Regions from separate parts of the Cohaesibacter gelatinilyticus genome, predicted to be linked through region 2. Evidence: riboswitches for the same ligand, from Rfam matches in the RefSeq annotation. Region 2 holds a riboswitch; the other holds the start of a gene.
The links. Region 2 has a riboswitch for S-adenosylmethionine ahead of CRO57_RS00960 (hypothetical protein). Riboswitches for the same ligand answer to the same signal wherever they lie in the genome.
Positions count from the first base shown of each region.

Region 1: another riboswitch for S-adenosylmethionine. It lies ahead of CRO57_RS23630 (O-succinylhomoserine sulfhydrylase); the one in region 2 lies ahead of CRO57_RS00960 (hypothetical protein).

Region 1 covers NZ_OBEL01000010.1:43,522-51,188, reverse strand. Annotated here, with positions in the region: gene CRO57_RS23655 (GNAT family N-acetyltransferase) at 1-435, opposite strand, end outside; gene CRO57_RS23650 (IMPACT family protein) at 718-1,296, opposite strand; gene CRO57_RS23645 (2'-deoxycytidine 5'-triphosphate deaminase) at 1,302-2,405, opposite strand; gene CRO57_RS23640 (aminotransferase-like domain-containing protein) at 2,484-3,848, opposite strand; gene CRO57_RS23635 (DMT family transporter) at 3,993-4,853, shown strand; SAM riboswitch at 4,969-5,048, shown strand; gene CRO57_RS23630 (O-succinylhomoserine sulfhydrylase) at 5,148-6,356, shown strand; gene CRO57_RS23625 (VOC family protein) at 6,499-6,933, shown strand; gene CRO57_RS23620 (hypothetical protein) at 6,930-7,421, opposite strand; gene CRO57_RS23615 (CDP-alcohol phosphatidyltransferase family protein) at 7,439-7,667, opposite strand, start outside.
Region 2 covers NZ_OBEL01000001.1:212,768-220,434, reverse strand. Annotated here, with positions in the region: gene CRO57_RS00965 (isocitrate lyase/PEP mutase family protein) at 1-865, shown strand, start outside; SAM-I-IV-variant riboswitch at 1,561-1,672, shown strand; gene CRO57_RS00960 (hypothetical protein) at 1,732-2,088, shown strand; gene CRO57_RS00955 (glycoside hydrolase family 3 N-terminal domain-containing protein) at 2,100-3,221, opposite strand; gene hisG (ATP phosphoribosyltransferase) at 3,342-4,328, opposite strand; gene CRO57_RS00945 (ATP phosphoribosyltransferase regulatory subunit) at 4,346-5,488, opposite strand; gene hisS (histidine--tRNA ligase) at 5,540-7,006, opposite strand; gene CRO57_RS00935 (DNA-3-methyladenine glycosylase I) at 7,221-7,667, opposite strand, start outside.

The DNA of each region.
Region 1 (7,667 bases), on a different contig from region 2:
AAGACGTGTTAGATCCAGATCCTGATCCCGCAGATGTTTGATGCGCAATAGATCATACGGAGAAAGAAGCTTCTCCAGATGCAAGTAAAGCTCTGTTGGATCATCCAGCTGCGTCCACAAATCCGGGTGTATGGTTGGCGCGGCATAATCGACCAATCCCAGATTGGCAAATTCGAGAATATACGCCCCCATCATCGGACGTTTGATCAGCGGAAACAGGGCAAGTAATTTGCTGTTTTCTTCATGACGAACGGAAACATACTGAGACGTCAAACCTTCCAGACGACCAATATGGGCATGCATTGCATTGTGCCAAACCGGATGTTGAAAAGCGGTGGCCCGACAAGCATGAAACAAAGCCGCATAATCGCTTGAACCGAAATCAAATTCGGGCGTCAGTTCAAATCTCAGCGATGCTACCTTTAGACGTTCCATGAATATTTCCTGCGCTATGCCGTATATTACTCCGACTTTGGTGCATGATATATTCGAAAATTATAAATTACTCTAAATGGCAGCCAATTTCGACAGACATAAATGGGTAATTCGGTCGCATGTCTGTTGACCCATTGATATATACAAACAGATATTGGAATTCATGCTTAACAGTTCGTCACAGGATCCATCAATCAAGCGAATTCTGCGAGGGTAGTTTTACGCGGTGATAAAGGAAAAATTGCGAATTCAACGTGCCCCGAACCTTGTTAGCAACGGGCTTCAGAGATGGTCCAATTTCAGGATAAACTCATTCAATTCTTCCAGACGTTTCAATGGCCCTTGCACCGTTAGTTCAGCCCCATTTTCTGTGAATTGTCGGTCCTGGACCTCCAGTTTGAGCAATGAGACCTGGCGCTCCAAATCCGACATTTGATCAAACCGGCACTTCACTGTCTCACTCAAAATACGTTGCCAAGGAACCAGATCCGCTGCATCAATTGCTTTGCTGGCTGCACCGGAATAGGCACGAGCCAAGCCTCCTGCTCCGAGTTTCGTGCCGCCAAAATAGCGTACAACGATCACACCAAGATTAATCAGACCACGCCCAATGAGAACCTTGAGCATTGGCATGCCGGATGTGCCTGCCGGTTCACCGTCGTCCTTGGCTCCCTCCTCAATCTGATCATCGTCATGAATTAGGCGAAAAGCTGTAACATGATGATTGGCTTTTCTATGTTCAGCTTTCAACTCATTCAATCGCTTCTCAAACTGATCCATGGGCACAAGAAAGGCCAGAAAACGAGATTTCTTCTCTTCCAGTTCAGCATAGGTCTCATTGGTGACGGTATACAGTGCCATGAACCCTATTGCGCCACTTTGAAATGTTTGGACAGCTTCAGGCCCTGGGCCTGATAGTTGGAACCAATGCCCATTCCATAAAGCTCGCTTGGCCGCGCACGCATCTTTTCATATGCAAGACGTCCAATAATCTGGCCATGCTCAACGATGAATGGCACTTCATGGCTTCGGACTTCCAATACAGCGCGAGAACCGGTGCCACCTGCAGCGCTATGACCAAAACCAGGGTCAAAGAAGCCAGCATAATGGACACGAAATTCACCAACCAGTGGATCGAACGGTACCATCTCGGCAGCATAATCGGGTGGAACATGTACAGCTTCATTTGAAACAAGGATATAAAACTCATCCGGATCCAGGATCAGTTCACCTCGACCATGACCATAGATTGGCTCCCAGAAGTCAACAACCTCTTGTGCATCACGCTTATCAACATCAATCACTGCCGCATGACGCTGCGCCCGATAGCCAATGACGCCATCTCCTGCCAGATCGATGGAAACGGCAATCCCATCTGAAATAAAAGGGTCGCTCGAGGCCACCAACGTTTCTGCTTGATGCAGAGCGAGATGCTCCTGATCGCTTAGCACCACTCGCCCCTGACGAAAACGGATTTGCGTAAGGCGAGAGCCCGCACGGGCAAAAATCGGGAAGGTACGCGGACTAACTTCCAGATAGAGCGGTCCTTCATACCCTTCCGGGATTTTGTCAAACTGTTGAGCCTTGTCAGTGATCAGGCGGGTAAAAATATCCAGTCGTCCGGTGGAGCTTTTAGGATTGGCCGCTGCTGCAATTCCTTTTGGAAGCTTCAAATTCTCCATCAAAGGCACAATATAGACGCACCCGGTTTCCAGAACTGCGCCATCTGTCAAATCAATCTGATGGAGTTGCAAATGATCAAGTTTTTCCTGCACGCTCCGGCGCGGGCCTGGCATGAAGGAAGCACGCACTCTATAAGCGGTTGTACCAAGACGCAGATCCATGCTGGCGGGTTGGATCTGATCCTCGTCCAGCGCACTCTCATATCCAATCGCTCCGGCCTCAACCAACTGGTGGATATCGGTATCGTTCAAAATTCCCGAACCGGAAAAGATAACGGAGTTACTCATGGCACTGCCCCTGAACAGATGATTTTTCGCTGTTTAGCAGGGATAAAGGAACGGGGCAATGCAGGATCTGCTTTTGCCTTATATCTCATCCAACAACCTGCTCAATCTTCCAAAAATGTCATCGGACTGCATCTGGCTGACATTGAAACGCATGAAACAGTCTTTTGTCTGAGTCAGGCTGAAGGCATTGCCAGGTGCAAGGATTATATCCTCCTTCAAGGCGTTGCGTGCAAGAGTAGATGCAGAGACATTTCCGGGAAGCTCACACCAGAGGTAGAAGCCACCTCTTGGCAGAATCCATGGCCTGATACCCAAGGCATCCAGCTTTCCCGCGACCTCGGCTCGACGTTTGGCCAGCAACGTTCGGGTCGTTTCCAACTGTCGGCGATATCCACCATCCCGTAAGACCGTAAAGACCATATTGGCTGCGAACGGTCCCGGGCCACCAAAATTGGTCGCTACCTGCAAATCGGTCAGCGCCTCAATCCAATCGGGTTTGGCAGCGATATAGCCACAGCGGATCGATGCTGAAAGCGTTTTTGAATAGCTACCAATGCGCACGACGTTGGACAAACCATCCAGTGCTGCCAAACGAGCAGAAGGCTCTGGTTCAAAGGCGGAAAAAATTTCATCTTCGATGATGGTAAGATCATGATCTGCCGCCAACTTCAACAGCTTGTGCGCCTTTTGCAGCGAGAGTGTCACTCCGGTCGGATTATGCAGACCGGAATTGGTCACATAGAGGCTTGGCTTATGCCTGATCAAGGTTTTCTCAAAATATTCCAGATCTGGGCCATCCTTTTGCAAGGGCACTCCGATGACAGTGACACGATGGGCACGAAGAAGGGCCTGGAAATTGAAGTAAGCCGGATCATCCAACAACACACAATCACCAGGACGCAGCAGCAGACGACAGATGAGATCGATGCTTTGCGTGCCCGACGATGTCAGCAAGATTTGATCAGGGCTGAGGCTCAATCCCTCATCGGCCCAATCCCGGACCAGCAAATTTCGAAGCTCTGGTAACCCACGCGCATTGCCATAATCCGACAAGCCTTCTTCATTGGCCCGGGCCTGACTACGAATGGCTTTTCTTATGGCTTGTTGTGGCATCCAGTCTGCCGGCATCCAACCACATCCCGGTTTGAGATGTTTCAGGGAAGCATCAAGGGATTGCCTTGATACCCAAAGTGGATCGATTACCCGGTCCAGATGCGGCCCGGCTTGCGCAATTTCAAAAGGTTGTTTGACATTGGAAACATAGAAACCCGAACCGCGTCGAGCGGAAATCAGACCTTCAGCTACCAAGCGATCATAGGCCTCAACCACGGTGGAGGGCGCCATGCCCAATCTTGCCGCATAACTTCGGATTGAAGGCAATTTATCGCCAGCCAGCAAAGCCCGATTGGCAATTTGGCGCTGAACTTCCTCCACCACCATCATTGAACGAGAGCTTCTTGACGTATTTTTCTGATCCAAGTGTATCACCCAAAATATCAATACAGTTTTTGAAAATTGTACTGCTTTGTTCCTATCTTTGCAAAGGACTTGTTTTTAATCTGCAAAGACAAGAAGGAGACAATGAGCATGCAGGCAAAAACAAAAGGCTGGATCAACGGATTATTGGGCGTCTTGATTTTTAGTGGTTCGCTTCCAGCCACCCGCATTGCGGTAGAAGGGTTTTCACCATTTTTTTTGACTTCTGCCCGGGCTGTTATCGCAGCGCTTCTCGGCTTGCTGCTGCTTTATGCGCTCAAACAAAAACGCCCCGATAAAGCAGATTTCATCTCTCTTTGTCTCGTCTCCATAGGAGTAGTGATCGGCTTTCCTCTTCTAACCGCTCTTGCCTTGCAAACCATCACTGCGGCCCATTCCATTGTTTTTATCGGGCTTCTCCCTTTTGCTACGGCAATTTTCGCAGTTTTGCGTGGCGGTGAGAGACCCGGCAAACTCTTCTGGCTCTTTTCCCTGATGGGTAGCATGGCTGTTGCTTTGTTTGCCTTATCGACAAGTGAAGCTACGTCGTTCCCGGGAGATCTGTTGATGCTGGGCGCTATCATCATTTGTGGTCTGGGCTATGCCGAAGGGGCAGCCCTGTCACGACGTCTGGGCGGATGGCAGGTCATTTCCTGGGCGTTGCTCCTATCTTTGCCGATCATGGCACTTGTCGCCATGATCACGTTACCGGACTTCTCCAGCGCGATTGCTCCTTCCGCTTGGCTTGGCCTTGGCTACGTTTCCGTCTTTTCCATGTTGATCGGCTTTGTCTTTTGGTATCGAGGCCTTGCCCAAGGAGGCATAGCCGCAGTCGGGCAGCTCCAGTTGCTGCAGCCTTTCTTTGGATTTTTTCTTGCCTTTCTTCTGTTGGGCGAACATATAAGCTGGTCGATGATCGCCGTCACGCTTCTGGTTATCGGGTGCGTGGCGGGGGCCAGGAAATATGCATAATCTATGACCTGCTACAGCCTTTGGGGGTAAAAAATTGCCCGCAGCCAGGCCTCATAAGGATCTTTTTCTCAGTAAGCTGATTGACGCACTTGGAATAAACTCCTAAGAATGGATCTCAGAATTTCGTGGTCATTTGAGCCGGCCGGCTTGCCGCCACGTAAAACAAGGTCGCTAAAAGGTCGGGGGAATGAAACCAAACCCGGCCGTGCATCGCACCGCTGGGTTTTGTCGTATTATGACTATGATAAACCAAGCATCGTTTGTTTTTTGAAGTAGGATCGACAGGAAAAGGTCATGTCAGAGCAGAACAAGAATAAGCCTTCCGCCAACACCAGTCTGCGCCCGGCAACGCAGATGGTCCATGGTGGCGTGATGCGCTCACAATGGGGTGAAACATCAGAAGCGCTCTTCATGACCCAGGGCTATGTCTATGACAGTGCAGAGGCAGCCGAGGCCCGTTTCAAAGGTGACGAACCTGGCTATGTCTATTCCCGCTATGCCAACCCGACCGTCTCCATGTTCGAAGAACGTATGGCACTTCTGGAAGGAGCGGAGGCTGCGCGTGGTACCGCTTCAGGCATGGCTGCGGTGACTGCTGCAATGCTTGCATGTGTCAAGGCGGGTGATCATGTTGTTGCCGCCAGCGCACTCTTTGGTTCCTGTCTTTACATCGTCAGCGAGTTGTTGCCACGTTTCGGTGTTGAATGCACCCTTGTGGATGGCACCAATCTGGAGCAATGGAAAGCTGCTATGCGCTTGAACACGCGCGCCTGCTTTCTTGAAAGCCCAACCAACCCGACCCTTTCCGTGATTGACATCGCTGCTGTTGCCGATATTGCTCACGAAGCTGGTGCCAAGCTTGTAGTCGACAATGTGTTTGCCACCGCTCTTTGGCAATCTCCGCTGACCTTGGGGGCCGATGTTGTCATCTATTCCGCAACCAAACATATTGATGGTCAGGGCCGATGCCTTGGTGGTGTGGTGCTGTCTTCAGAGGAATTCATCGAAGAAGAAATGAAGGACCTGCATCGTCATACCGGACCATCTCTCTCTCCTTTCAATGCCTGGATAATGCTCAAAGGTCTGGAAACCTTCACGTTGCGTGTCAGACAACAAACTCAGACTGCGTCCATTCTGGCAGATCGTCTGGCTGAGCATAAAGCAATTGATCGTGTGCTCTATCCGGGCCACGCCGATCACCCCCAAGCCGAGGTTGTTGCGCGCCAGATGCGTGGGGGTTCCACAATGCTGGCGCTGGAGGTTGCCGGTGGCAAGCAGGCTGCTTTCCGATTGGAAAATGCCCTACAGGTTGTCAGAATTTCCAACAATCTGGGTGATGCAAAAAGCCTCATCACCCACCCGGCCACCACCACGCACCAGCGTCTGGATGATGATCAACTGGCTGCAGCAGGCATCAAACAAGGCTCCCTGCGCTTGTCTGTCGGTCTGGAAGACGTCGAAGATCTGTGGGAAGATTTCGAGCAGGCACTGGCGTCTCTCTAACTCTTCCCAATCCATTTTCAATCTGATCAAGCCCGGTTTTCCGGGCTTTTTCATGTTCCAATTTGGCTCTTGCCAAGTGACCATGCGGCTCTGTTAAGCTCACGCCATCTTTGATTCTGCTTCATTGTCGGGAGAAACCATCATGGATGCTCGTATTTCCATCATCACTTTGGGCGTAAGCAACTTAAACGCCTCTGTTGCCTTCTATCGTGACGGGCTTGGCTGGCCCACCAATTTTGAACCCGAGCAGGGCATCGCCTTTTTCAAGACGGCGGGCACCGTCTTTGCGCTATATCCGATTGATAAAATGGCAGAGGAATTGCCGGACCCGGACTTCAAACCGTCCCCTGGATCCTGTGGTGTGGTAACTGCCCACAACGTGCATACCCGCGACGAAGTGGATGCCATCATCAAGCAGGCCGAGAGTTCTGGAGCAACGGTGAAAAAACAACCATCGGAAACCTTCTGGGGTGGCTATAGCGGTTATTTCTCTGATCCTGACGGATATCTATGGGAGATTGCCCATGGGGCCTTTCCAATTGGCGAGGACGGCCATCTGATCTTGCCACAGGACTAACCACCCTGACACTTGATGTGTGCATCATGTCGCTCGAACCGATCCCGCAGATAGCAGACGAGATCATAGAAAGCCTGCGGGCTGTAGGTGTGAGGGTTGGGCACCTTGATCAATTCGGCGCAAAATTCTGAACAGAACCAGCGGGTCTCCGAATGGCGGTTCAACGAGAAAATATGGCTGAGCAAAATACCGGGATAATCATAATATGTCCCTTTCGTACGCTCCAGAAATGCATGGGCATGGGCTTCATCAAAGAAGCACCTTGGCAGATGAACCAGATCCCAGAAATCGTCACGTAATGTGATGACCTTGCTTCTCGCTCCTCCGTCCATTGAGGAGGAGGAGTGGCACATGACGGTGTCACCAATCTCGGCATGAACGAAAATTGCTTCACAATGAGAATAGCGTGATTGCGTACCAAGGCGCACAACGGCATTTTGCCAGCCACCTTTGGCCTTGTAAAACGCAAAAGTAATTCCGTCACTCATGGAACAAACTGGCCCGACTAGCTGTTTTCTTGCTCGAATATTTCTTCCGCAACTTCCTCCGGCAGATCTCTGAAGACCTGTGTCGCAAGGATAATACGTGAAATTGTTGTTATCGCAGTGATCAGTGCAAAGCCATAGGCAATCCATGCAAAGGCTGTGGGGAAAAGGCAGAATGCGGCAAAAACAGCAAATGTCTCCCCGGCCTCTGCCAGACCACCTGTAAAATAGAGCGATTTGGAGCCATGG
Region 2 (7,667 bases):
TGCCCAATTGCGCAAGCTGCTGGATGAACCACGCTGTCACATCATGCCCTGTGCTTTTGATGCCCTGTCCGCACGCATGATCCAGCAAACTGGTTTTGATATCGGATTCATGACCGGATTTGGTGTTTCCGCTTCGCGGATTGGGCAACCCGATACGGGTCTGATTTCCTATGGAGAAATGATCGATAGCGGGCGCAATATCTGCGCTGCCGCCCCTCAATTGCCACTTATCGGCGACGGAGATACTGGATATGGGAATGCTCTGAATGTGAAACGAACTGTCAAAGGCTATGCCCAAGCTGGCTTTGCTGGAATCATGATCGAAGACCAATTGGCCCCCAAACGCTGCGGACATACGAAAGGGAAGCTGGTCGTCGAGCGCAACGAGGCAATTTCCCGTATTCAGGCTGCGGTGGATGCAAGGGACGAAGGAGCCGACATTCTGATCATGGCCCGCACTGATGCCCGTCATCAGCATGGTCTCGATGAAGCTTTGGAGCGGGCGGCAGCTTTCAAGGAAGCTGGTGCTGATATCCTGTTCGTGGAAGCGCCACACAGTCTGGCAGAATTGAAAGAAATTGCCCAAGCTGTACCCCACAAACATATGGCCAATATGGTAGAAGGTGGCGCAACGCCAATACTAGATGCCAAAACTCTTTATGAAGCAGGTTATAATCTAGCCGCTTACCCCCTTACGTTGCTATCCGCTGCAGCCAAGGCGATGCAGTCCGCTTTGACAACACTTAAGAACGGGGGCCATCCCGCAGACCTGTTGCTGGAGTTTGATGATCTCAAACAGGTAGTTGGCTTCGATGCCTATTATGAGGAAGAAAAGCCTTATTCAACATCACGAGAACTGGTTTAGAATGACGCACTGTCTCCAAAATGCAGCATAGCCCAGTCTATTTGGGTCAATATTACCGAAAAGAAAGAACGAATCTGCAATGCGGAGAATATCAACCCAAATGAGGTTCGCCCCTCATTTGGAGGGTCACTTTTTCACAGTACTATAGTCGACTTCACGCTTTTATGCTTTCATTCATGCCAATTTCAGGCATTCCCGCAAGAAGCGAAAAGCAACCATCCTTTCTCACATTCCGACAAAGGACGAAGCTAAAACTCCTTTTTATGTCATTTTTTAGAATTTTTTTCTACAAAATAGTCAATTCCCTAACTGAATAAGGTATCATTGCGTAATTCGGACTGCAGAAGACAGTCTATACATAGTGATGCAAACACATTTCATATGGCAAAAGCACCTGTCCTGACCTATACTATTTATAGAAAGTCGAACGTTGCTAGTGACCACATTCGTCCCCCAAATAGTGAGTGCTGGACAAAAGCAACATCTGTGTTGGCTTTCGAAGAGGCGGTCCCCACAAAATTACCGTCTTGAGAGGTCGTCGGTAACGGCGGCCTCTTTTATGATGATACCCGAAAATTCCTTCATATAGATCACCATGCTTGCGGAGACCATCATCGATTCCCAAATCGAGCCTTAAATCTGTTGGGTATGCAAGACTAAAGTCTTGATTTCTTCGTAAAATCGCCATAGTGTGAGGACTTCATCAAGAGAAGGGCTGGCGCCCTCGCCAACCTGCCAACCGCGGCAAGGTGGCACCGATAATCGGGATGCGGCAAAGTTGGTTTCTTTGCAAGTCAAGCGGACTATCTCCCACTCGTCGCCAGTCTTCCTGAATTCGGCCAGTCTGGCCAGTTTGGAGGATTTGTATGTTTGAAGCTTATGACCCGGAACGGGATTTGAAATTCGAGGCCCTGTTTTCCCAGGTTTCTCACCAACAAGCGATCAAAGAGGTTACGTTGCCCTCTTATCCTGACGACAATTGTCGGATAATCTTGCAAACGGGTTTTCGTACCCGTGTTATGTCCTTTCATTCAGCTTACGCACTTGGAGCGCGGTCAGGTTTTTCACTATCCAGCCTGAAAGAGAGGATTCCTGTTTGTGCAGCCATGATACGAGCGGGCCTGTCTTGTGCGATTGACGAAACCCTATTTGCCGCCCTTGTCTATCATTACGAGGCAGAAGCGCGCCGTATTGCTAACGCCAACAAGCCAAAGCATAAATAGCAAAAAAGCTGCTAACTCCTTCGTGAACGCCATACCCGCTCGGCAGATTGTGCAATCTGTCTGGCGGGTATACGCCCGTCCTGCACAGCCTGTCTGATCCAACCAATCGCTTTTATCGGGAGATCCGGGTCGGGTTTCAAACTGTTGGAGAGAAGCAGCAGATCATAGCCAGCTTGCGCCGCACGGATCGTTGCTTCCGGTAGAGACGCTATCTTTCGGACAGCGCCCATATCCAGATCATCAGTCATGGCCATACCCTGAAAGCGAAGACCGCGACGCAAGACATCTTGAACCAACGGGCGGGAGAATGTGGTCAATTGTCCTTGATCCTGCTCTGCTACACGTACGTAAAGATGGCCAGACATGACGATGTCGGCGAGGCCATGTTGAATTAATTGGGTAAAGGGTTGAAGTTCCTCAGGGTTCCAACTCTGACGAATATCAACAAAGCCCTTGTGACTGTCCTTTTTGGATAAGCCGTGACCAGGGAAATGCTTCAGTGCTGTGTGGATGCCATATTGTCGATGCGCCTGAACGAAAGCTCCGGCATAGGCAGTAACTGTTGGGGCCTTTGCGCCATAAGCCCGGCGATTGCGCCCGATCACCGGATTTGTCGGACGATGCAAATCTACCACAGGCCCAAGATTAAGCGAAAAACCGGCACCTGCCAGCTCTCTCGCTGCCTTGGCATATAAAGCTTGCGCTTGTTGAGGGCTAAGGGTTTGCGCCACCTTCAGTGCGGAGGGCAAGCGCATGAAACCATGCTGTTTGCGAAGACGTTGGACCGCACCACCTTCATGATCAATGGCAATATGCTTGACACCAGATGAAGCAAAGAGCTTATTGAGCTCACGCACATCACGACCAGATCCGATATTGGACCCAAGATAGACGATGGAACTCGCCCGCCCTTTGGCAATATGCCCGGCAATCTGACGCGCAAAGCGACCTCTGGCACTTCTGCCATTGAAACCAACCATCAGGAGAGCACCAATCTGACACTCCAAATCAGCAGCGTTGGCTATCGTGCTGACAGAGAGAAGGGCCGGAGCAGCTAGAGCTAATTTACCCGAATAGCTCAAAAACTCCCTACGAGAAGGGCAGCCTTGTTCCGTCAGCTTTGCCTTCACCATACCGCCTTATCTCCTGCCTGTGATTCATCAAACGTCAACAACCGTTCCGGTTGTTGACGTGCAATATGGTCAAACCATGTCCGTGGGTCTTCCGACGAAGAATATTCAAAGTAACCGGTATCAGAATTTGATGTTCAACCGGGTACGGATGTGATCGAAAAGTGGATTTTGTGCTTCAAAGATATAATCCATTTTCGAGACAGAAACCGATAAAGCTCCCATTTGGCGGAGTTTAGCCGCTACCGAATAGACCGATCCCTCAGCAACATGCAGCTCAACCATCTCTTTTTGCTCGGCGAATGGAGAAGCGATCTCGTTCCTTTCAAATTCACTCAGAAGCTGAGCCGATACTGTTGGAGCATCTTGTATATGGGCACGCACAAGACGACGGGTTCTCGCTGCTTCCTCAGCCTGAATTCGATCAAGAATGGCAGAGAGAGCAGATAGCGCCTGCTCTGACCAGTTTGCGGTCAGGGAGGCCACCAGATTGGCCTCGGAACGCAGCATGATACCGTCGTCGAGAATCTTCAGATTGTTGGCTTCCAGCGTGGAGCCAGTTGAAGTGATATCGACAATCACGTCGGCTGAACCAGCGGCCGGAGCCCCTTCTGTTGCACCAAGGCTTTCAACGATTTTGTAGTCAACGATACCATGACGAGAAAAGAATGCACGGGTCAGATTGACATATTTGGTGGCCACACGCAGACGGTGACCATAGCGAGCAGGCATATCCAGAGCGACATCGCTCAAATCTTCCATACTACGCACATCAATCCAGGCCTTTGGCGCAGCAATCACCACATTGGCATGGCCAAAGCCGAGTTTGAGCAGAAGGTCGACATAGCTTTCCGGATTGGCGAGATGCTCTCGGACCAAATCTTCACCGGTTACACCAAGGTGAACGGATCCAACCTTCAATTCTTTGGCGATCTCGGAAGCCGAAAGGAAGGCAATCTCAACATTATCGACGCCCTTCAGATGACCACGATAATTTCGAGAACCACCGGGGCGGGCGACCTTCAAACCAGCACGGGCAAAGAATGCGTTGGTATTTTCCTGCAAGCGGCCTTTGGAAGGCACTGCAATGATCAATGGGCTGTTGCTCATGGTCAAAATCCTTCCCTTTATGCCTGAATCCGGCCAAGCCAGATTGAAAAGCCGACCGCTGGAACCGCATGCACCGTTGCACCTAAATCCTGTTTTTCGGCTAGCAAGCCGAGCAGACGGTCATAGCGCCCTCCCCCGGCCACAGGCTTGGCTTCACCTTCCAGACGCAATTCAAAATTGAAGCCGGAGTAATAATCCAGACGGCGGCCAAAATCCGCCTTGAAGGCAACATCACCCTTGCTATCTTGCGCGGAAAGCATGTCAGCGATCTGGTTGCATGTCTCCAGGAAAGCTTCTTTCGCCTTGCCTAACACCATACCATGACGGCTTTCAAAGTCTGAAAGGCAGGAAGCCAGATCGTTGATGGAGCATTGAAGGTCCAGATAGTCTTTTAGAATGGCCAGCTTTTCACTGTCCCATCCGGCATTCGCAGCCAGTTCAGCTTTTTCCAAATAACGCTCGGCAATATCGCTGATCGAACGACCACCAACGGCGGTAAGACCGGCTATCTCGAGCATTTCCTCCACTGCTGCTGAGACATCTTCAGCTGCCTTGTCTTCCAAAATGCGGGCAAGGCCAGCAGATGCACCATGATCGTGCGAACCACCAGTCGCCAGACGGCCCAGCATCCGATCCAACACATCACGTTCACCAAATGCCCCTTCCAGACGGCGTTGCCAAACCTTTGGTGCGTTCAGCTCTTCCAGCAATGCCGAGAAGAGCGCACGATCACCAATGATGACCTCTGCATCCTTGCCGGAGAGATCTTTTACGGCGGACACAGACAGAGCGAGACTGCGTGCATTCAGTGCAGCTCCTCCTTCCGGGTCAATCATCTCAATGCCAGCTTGATGAAACTCGCCCGGCTGATCATCTTCACGCTGCCGGAATACCGGTCCAAGATAGGCGTAACAGCCTTTGCGGGCAGCATCGCCTGTTTGCAAATGATGCAAACAAGATGGAATGGTGAATTCTGGGCGCAGTGCCATTGTCTGACCATTGGCACCAGGAGCTGCGTATAAGCGACGACGGATATTTTCACCAATCAGGTCCACGAACAGATCGGCGTGATGGAGAATGGGCAGCTCAATTGGAGTGGCTCCGGCGCTTTGAAACAAAGCGGCAAGCTTGCTGCGCATTTCTTCGCTCACATAAGTCACGGTGACGACCTTTCTGTCCTTAACTCACATCTGTCATTGGATTGGGATAGGTTACTTTGCGCTCTCGCGGTCCTTGGCCTGAGCTTCCAGCATTTCTTTGACCTTGGAGACCAGATCCCCTTCAGGAACCTCGATCTGTGCCGGGCGGCTTTCTCGCCAGGTCTGGTTGTCTTCGATCTCTGCCGACAGGCGCTTGCCTTCTTCCAGATCCTTGATCTGGATAACACCTTGCTCACGCTCGTCAGATCCTTGAATGATTGCAAGCGGACAGCCACGCTTATCGGCATATTTAAGCTGATTACCGAACTTCTTCCAGTTGCCCTGATACATCTCGGCGCGAATGCCTGCGGCACGCAGATCCATGACCATTTTCTGATAATGGCCAAGAGAGGCCACATCGCCATCCATAACAGTGACGAGCACTGGTGGCAGGACCGTATCATCACCCAGTTTACCGAGATTCTTAAGTGCCGACATCAAACGGGACACACCAATGGAGAAACCCGTTGCTGGGACATCGCGCCCCACAAAGCGTTTCACCAGACCGTCGTAACGACCACCGCCACCGACGGAGCCAAATTGCACGACTTCGCCTTTTTCGTTGGTCACATCAAAGAGCAGCTCGGCCTCATAGACCGGACCGGTATAATATTCCAGACCACGCACGACTGACGGATCAATTTTGACCCGATCCTCGCCATAACCGCAGCTTTCGAAAATGGAACGCATGGTCTCCAACTCTTTTTGACCGTCATTTTCAATAGTCTCGCTGCCCGCCATATAACCAAGCACCAAATCTGCATTCTCATCGGAAAGACCTGCACCTTTTGTAAAGTCACCAGATTCATCCTTACGGCCTTCTCCGAGCAGAAGCTTCACGCCTTCAGGGCCGAACTTATCGAGCTTATCGATAGCACGCAGCACAGTCAGGCGGGTTTCGGCATGTTCATCACCATCAAGGCCGATAGCATCCATCAAACCATCGAGCACTTTGCGGTTGTTGACGCGGATCACATAATTGCCGCGCTCAATGCCCAGAGCCTCCATGGTGTCAGCCATCATCATGCACATTTCAGCATCGGTCTGAACGCCCGGCGAGCCAACGCTGTCGGCATCAAATTGCATGAACTGGCGGAAACGACCTGGGCCAGGCTTTTCATTCCGGAACACATAGCCAGCACGATATGAGCGGAAAGGCAGCTGAATTTCGTTGATGTTTTCTGCGACATGACGCGCCAACGGAGCCGTCAAGTCATAACGAAGGCTCATCCATTGCTCGTCATCATCCTGAACGGAAAAGACACCTGCATTGGGACGGTCGGTATCAGGCAGGAACTTGCCAAGACAATCGGTATATTCAAAAGCTGGAGTCTCAATCGGATCGAAACCATAATGCTCGTAGACAGCCTTGATTTTGGCGATCATCTCTTCACCGGCGCGAATCTCGCTTGGCATCCGGTCGACAAATCCGCGCGGCAGGCGGGCCTTGAGCTTCTGGGGCTTGTTCTTCTTTGCCATTTCGGTCAGGTCACTTTCGATCAGATGGACGGAGTTTGCCCAAGATACACCACGGGCTAGATGGGTTTGTCCTAGCCCGAAGCGAAGTGATCTGCAAGAGATGAGGCAGCCTCACATCGAGAATGAAGCCGAAAAGTCACGGAAATGCCACATAACCAGAAAACAACCTGGGAAAAGGCGGAATTTTCCCGCCCTTTAGAGCAAACGTATCTCATCAAATCGGACGCTTGAAAGCGGCTCTAGCTGCTTCGATTTTTTCTCTGCAATAACATCCTTCCAGATGGTCATTGACCAGTCCCATCGCCTGCATGAAGGCGTAGACCGTGGTTGGGCCGACGAAAGACCAGCCACGCTTTTTCAGATCCTTTGAAATCCGGGTAGAGATATCTGTCTTGCCCAGAGTTCTGGCCGTCTCATAATCCAGCTTGGCGGGACGCTCTTCCGGTTTCGGCTCCTGACGCCAGAAGTAAGCAGCCAGTGACCCTTCTTCCTTGATCAGTTCCTGCGCCCGCTGGGCGTTGTTGATGGTGCTTTCGATTTTCTTGCGATGGCGAACGATACCTGCATCTTCAAGACATCTCTCGACATCCTCGTCGGTAAAAGCCGCTACCTTGTCAATTTCAAAATTGGCAAAGGCTGCGCGAAAATTTTCGCGTTTTTT